DNA from 2 places in the Marinilactibacillus sp. GCM10026970 genome. Region 1 is predicted to be linked to the other one. Evidence: riboswitches for the same ligand, from Rfam matches in the RefSeq annotation. Region 1 holds a riboswitch; the other holds the start of a gene.

Region 1 (3,172 bases):
GAGTGGGCGGGCAGTTTCTTTCACGGATGGAAGCCAAAGATGGGAGTGCTGGATTCGACTTTGCCGGTATTTACGATGAAGTAGATCCCTACAAAACGATCGCATATACTTTAGAGGATAATCGAAAAGTGAACATTTTATTTAACGGAAACAATAACCAAACCGAAGTAGTAGAAACATTTGATGCAGAAAGTGAATATTCTCTTGAAATGCAAAAAGAGGGATGGCAATCTATTTTGGATCAGTTTAAAAATTATACTGAAGAAAAATTTTAAGTCTATCATACAAAAAAGTACTACATAAGAAAGTAATCTTTTGCAGTACTTTTTGTTTTGTAAAGACATGTTTAATCATTTTATTTCATTTTTGTTTATTGAATCCGTTAAGCTTAGCGTGTACTTTCCCACGCAGTCGCTGAAAAAACAAAAACTGACGGCGAGATTGTTCCATACTTTTATAGCGTTTACGATTCTTTTTATAGAACTGCTGGTGATAGTTTTCTGCAGGCCAAAAGGTACTGACTGGCTCAATTGAAGTAACGATTGGTTTTGTATATTTGTTCGAGTCGATTACACGCTGTTTGGATTCCATGACAATTTTGTGCTGTTCTTCATTTCGGTAGAATATAACCGGGCGATAACGTTCACCACGGTCTGCGAACTGACCATGTGCATCGGTAGGGTCTGTTAACTGCCAATAAAGTTCGACAAGGTCGGCATATTGTATGATACGTGTATCAAAAATGATTTCCACAGCTTCTACATGTCCTGTATAATCTCCGCTGACTTGGTCATAAGTAGGGTGATCGACGTGTCCGCCGGTATAGCCAGACAATACGGATAGAATGCCCTCTCGTGTCTCAAACGGTTCTACCATACACCAGAAACAACCACCCGCAAAAATGGCACTATCCTGGTTATTCTCATCGTCAATGGTGTGTCCATCTATATCAAATGAAGTTTTTATTTTTAAATTACCGGTGATTAAATTGTAAAAGTCCATTACGTCAGGTGTGAGATTACTTCTTAGCGCCAAAGGACGTAGATCGGCCTCAATTTTTGAAAGGTGACTCTCCACACTTCTTCCATCATCCAGGCGATCTTTTGTCTCTGACAGCAAAGAACGTTCCCAATCACGTGTCGCTGGATTAAGGATCAGGTTATAGAGATTCGCTAACAGTACTTCTTGATTCATGTTCATACGTATACCGCCTTTGAGTCCATTCGTTTAGTGAGGGATCGTTACCGTTAGTATACCGTAATTTTCTTGAAAATTAATTTAAAAAAGGTTAAATGGGCGAGAATCCTACAATTATTTATAAGCCTGTAGTCCCATCAAAAAAAGTATGCTATACTCTAATCAATTGAAAAGAACATTTGGGGTGCTATTTAGCTGAGATTATACCCATTGAACCTGATACAGTTAGGACTGGCGCAGGGAAATGTAGTTGTAGACGGATTTTATGCAATCGTTTTATTCTGATTGTATGACTCCGTCTGTCTCAGACCGCACTCCTTTTGCTTTTCGCAGAAAGGAGTTTTTTTACGTGGAAAAAAATCGAATCCACAGATTGACTTTACTAGCATTAATGATTGCACTAGACGTGGTGTTGTCACCATTGATGCGAATCGAAGGAATGGCGCCCATGTCTAGCGTCATGAATATTATTGCGGGTGTTTTACTTGGTCCGCTCTATGGAACGCTGATGGCGCTGATTTGCGGCCTGATCCGTATGTTACTTTTAGGTATTCCACCGCTTGCTTTAACGGGGGCTGTATTTGGGGCTTTCTTAGCGGGACTATTTTATAAATTCGGCCGGAATATGTACTGGTCGATGGCGGGTGAAATTATCGGAACAGGCATCATTGGTTCACTACTTTCTTATCCCGTGATGGTTTGGTTTACCGGTAGCCAACAAAGTTTGTACTGGTTTATTTACACGCCTAGATTTGTTGGGGCGACTTTGATTGGTTCTGTGATGGCATTTTTAGTACTAGTCAAATTAAAAGAAACGTCTACTTTCAAACGGACTCAAAAATTGTTTATGGGAGGTCCGCTTTATGGCGTTAAATCATGACCTTTCAACTCAGTTTCCATTAAAACAAGCTCCATTAGTACAATGTATTACCAATGAAATCACTTGTGAGTCTATGGCGAATGCGCTGCTTTACGTAGGGGCTAAACCGATTATGGCAGATGACCCGAGAGAGTTTAAACAACTCTTTACTCAAACGGATGCTTTGCTTTTGAATCTTGGCCATCTTTCAGAAAAACGTCAGATTAGTCTGCTGGAAGCAAGCCGTTATGCTAATGAAACGAAGAAGCCGACGGTTGTTGATTTAGTTGGTTACGGCGTTAGTGATATCCGTAATCAAGTGAGCCTTGCGCTAGTTGAAAATCATCCAACTGTCGTAAAAGGAAACACTTCAGAACTTAGAAACTTCTGTGAACTAACGAGCCACGGACGAGGTGTTGACGGAAACGAACTGGATCAGGGAGAAGAAAGCCTGAACGAATTGATTGACGCCCTGAAAGAGATGAGCCAATACTATCCTAACACAACTTTTCTAGCAACTGGACCGACAGATGTCGTCGTGTCGCTGGACCGTACTGTGATGCTTTCCAATGGTGTCGAGGAACTCGATCGATTCACAGGAACCGGTGATATTGTTGGAGCACTAATCGCGGTACTCTTAGGAGACGGTCAAAATTCATTCGATGCCGTAGTTGGCGCAGTCAGCTATTTTAACCTTTGTGGTGAAAAAGCTAAAACACAAAGCAAAGGATTAGCCGATTTCCGCTTTCAAACATTAAACCATCTATCACTGTTACTGAAAGAAAACTGGAACCAATCCGTGAAAGGATGGGAAAAATGAAAGAATTAACCCTTTACCTTGTAACTGGAAGATACGATTTTGACGAAGCATCCTTTTTAACTGTGATCAAAACCGCCTGTGAAAATGGCGTAACACTCGTGCAGCTGCGTGAAAAGGAAGCAACGACAAACGATTTTTATAGACTGGCTCAAAAAGTGAAAGACCTAACAGACCGTTTTGACGTTCCTTTGATCATCAACGATCGAGTCGATGTCTGCCTAGCGGTTGATGCTGCGGGTGTTCACATTGGTGACGATGAATTGCCAGTAGAAGTCGTTCGCAGACTGATTGGAAAA
Region 2 (3,172 bases), on a different contig from region 1:
CATTATCAGGGCCACTGGAAACAATTTGTAGATCAGTAGTTCCCATAAAAGATGAAACCGGAAAATAACTTTCTTCATAACTGACTGGATGATGTTTAACAGATGCATTCCAGTCCATCAAAAACCTTGTCTGCAAAGGAAGCACACCGTTTCCGTTGATTCTAAGGTGTGTATCTCTCCAGTATCCCATCTTTTCATAAAGACCCAAATAATCATCTCCGACGTTAAAGCCTCCTGTATATCCTACTTTTCCATCAATTACGACTATTTTTCTATGATTTCTGTAATTCAATCTGAAAAATTTAGAACCGAAGAAGGGTTCAGCTTTTCCTCCAAGAGCTTTTAGGTGTTCAAAAAAATGAGCGCCTACGACTCTAGCTCCAATCGGGTCATATAAAACTTTAACTTCAACGCCATGTTCGGCTCTTTCTTCCAATGCTTTTAACAATCTTGTACCAATACCATCTGCTTTGAATATATAATAAGTCACATGAATATGATGTTCTGCTTTACCAATGTCTTCTATTAATTTATCGAATTTTTCTTTACCATCTGTGATAATATCGACTTTATTTCCTTTGGTCAAAATGGCTTCATTACTTTCTAAGAAAAGAGAAACCAGTTCCAATGTGGTATCCATATGCTTCGCTTCCGGAACATCTAAATTTTCAGACTCAATTAACTGTTTTTGCGCTTCAACCAATTGCGTCATACCAATTCTTTTCTGTGACCGAATATCGAAAATATTTTCTTGAGAAATCTTTCGTCCAAGAAATAGGTAAAGAACAAATCCAATCCCTGGTAACATTGTTATGACGAGTAACCATGCCCATATTGCTGCAATATCTCTTTCTCTTTCTCTGAAAACTGTTATAAATGCTAAGATCGAATTGATAAAAATAAATAACCAAAATAATGTTCTAATAATCTCCATTTTATTCCCCTTATAGTCCTTTTGTTGACTCCTCTATGAACACCTGATACTAAGCCTTCTAGAGTTTTTCTTAATCAGTTTACACTATTACGCCTTTACCCGTCTACATATATTACCCCTAGAGTGTTCCTAAAGCGAAGCTTCCTTTAAAAAAATACGGTATTCTGTAACAATTAGTTCGTAAAACAACAAAGCAGCCTCTATTAATAGAGACTGCTTTATGGGAAATATTTTCAAGGATCAGCTTTTTAATTTAGGCACAAACATAGATGAAGCTCTGTCGAATAACAGCACCAATACAATAATCGTAACCGCTATTGTAGCGAGCATGCTCGCTCCATTGAATAGCAGCGAAAACGTTACAGGATCAAGCCCCCACACTGCATAGTCTCCAAAAAAGAATACGCCAGCTACGAAGTGCCAGAACCAACGAGCAGCTGATCCTATGAACGTCGTAATGATCAAATACTTTTTAGCGGTGCCAAGTGAATTTTCTTTTATATTTTTGATAATGGTCTGGCTAAAGTACCCGGCAAAACCAACACAAGTGAAAGCAAATCCATATTCAATAATAAATTGATAGATATTCAGTATATAAGCTGTTCCAGCTACTACATGCAAGATTCCCCACAAAAATCCTGCAAATAAACCAGGCACCATTCCTCTTCTAATCGCAAAAAAGGTCAACGGAATCGTACCTAATGAAATACTAAAAGATGCTCCAATCCCTATTGGTATTAAAGACAAAATCATGGCAATGGCCGCAAACAATGTCCCTTCAATATAAACTCTTAACTTTTCGTTCTGCATACAAAAACTCCTCCTATAGATACTATGTATACTAGAGGAGGAGTATATTCTTATCATCATAGCAAAAAGCAAAAAGATACTTTTAGACACTGATTCTAGGTACTCTCCCTACGCACGTACGAACGTACAGGTTCAAAGGGTCTGGACTAATAGTCCACTCTCAGCCAATTCAATTGGCTCCCCTAGTACAAATAGTTAAGTTATCGCGATTTACTTGAATCGACGATTTTGGTTCACTTCCATTATAACAGGTAAGATGATTGGACGTCTACGTGTTTTTTTGAATAAATGATTTCCAAGTTCTTCTCTGATATCTTGCTTGATAGATCCCCAGTCGAAATCATTATGTTCAAGATTTTTGCGAACTACATCAGTAACGATTTCGTTAGACTCATTAATCAAATCCTGACTTTCTTTAACAAAGACAAATCCTCTTGTTACAATGTGTGGACCAGATACGACTTTGCGTTTTTTTCGGTCGATCGTTACAACCGCTACAAAAATACCATCTTCAGATAATAGTCGTCTATCTCTTAAAACAATATTTCCAATGTCTCCGATACCAATTCCATCAATTAGCGTATTCTCAGCTGGTACTTGACCAGTCTGATTTATTTTGCCATTTTGATAATTCAAAACATCTCCATTACTTAAAATAAAGATATCTGCGTTATCCATACCTGTTTCATTTGCTAAATCAGCGTGAGCTGCAAGCATACGATACTCTCCTTGGATTGGTATGAAATATTTCGGTTGAAGTAAATTGATCATCAATTGAAGGTCGTTAGGCGTAGCATGACCAGAAGCTTTCATATTATCAGAAATATGCTTAACGGTAGCGCCCGCTCTGTAAATCAAGTTCTCTGTTTCAGCAACGGTTACTTCCATTGCAATAGATGGACTTGTAGCAATAAATACAAGATCATTTTCTTTAATATTAACTTGTCCATGATTGCCTGTTGCCATACGACTAAGTGTTTTAATTGGTTCACCAGAAGCGCCTGTTTCAAGTACAATAATTTGGTTATCATCAAACTGATCAATTTTATCCACTGAAACAATCAAATTCTCATCAGGAAGTGTCAATTTGTCTAATTCAATAGCTGTTGCGAGAATTGCTTCAAGATTACGTCCTGTAATGAAAACTTTTCTTCCAGATGCTTGTGCCGCGTTCAGCACTTGTTGAATACGTAAAATGTTACTTGCTACTGCGGCAACAATAATTCTACTATTTGAGTCTTGGAAAATATCCAACACTTCTTCTTGAACTTTTTTCTCAGAAACATTTTCTATCATGCTTTCTGCTTCGTTTGAATCACTCAATAACGCAAGTACACCTTCTTTACCGATCTCAGAAATCTGAGAAAAATCCGTACGGTATCCTTCACTTGCACTTTGATCAAACTTAAAGTTTCCAGTGTAGACAAT

The links. Region 1 has a riboswitch for thiamine pyrophosphate ahead of thiW (energy coupling factor transporter S component ThiW). Riboswitches for the same ligand answer to the same signal wherever they lie in the genome.
Region 2: it holds a riboswitch for thiamine pyrophosphate, as region 1 does, so the genes downstream of both, thiT (energy-coupled thiamine transporter ThiT) here and thiW (energy coupling factor transporter S component ThiW) in region 1, are expected to answer to the same signal.

The regions. Positions count from the first base shown of each region.
Region 1 covers NZ_JBHSUL010000013.1:15,269-18,440, reverse strand. The annotation lists gene ACFP65_RS05060 (SRPBCC domain-containing protein) at 1-275, shown strand, start outside; gene msrA (peptide-methionine (S)-S-oxide reductase MsrA) at 361-1,200, opposite strand; TPP riboswitch at 1,368-1,457, shown strand; gene thiW (energy coupling factor transporter S component ThiW) at 1,547-2,077, shown strand; gene ACFP65_RS05045 (hydroxyethylthiazole kinase) at 2,061-2,876, shown strand; gene thiE (thiamine phosphate synthase) at 2,864-3,172, shown strand, end outside.
Region 2 covers NZ_JBHSUL010000034.1:179,330-182,501, forward strand. The annotation lists gene cls (cardiolipin synthase) at 1-934, opposite strand, end outside; gene thiT (energy-coupled thiamine transporter ThiT) at 1,175-1,744, opposite strand; TPP riboswitch at 1,832-1,938, opposite strand; gene ACFP65_RS11650 (ribonuclease J) at 1,955-3,172, opposite strand, start outside.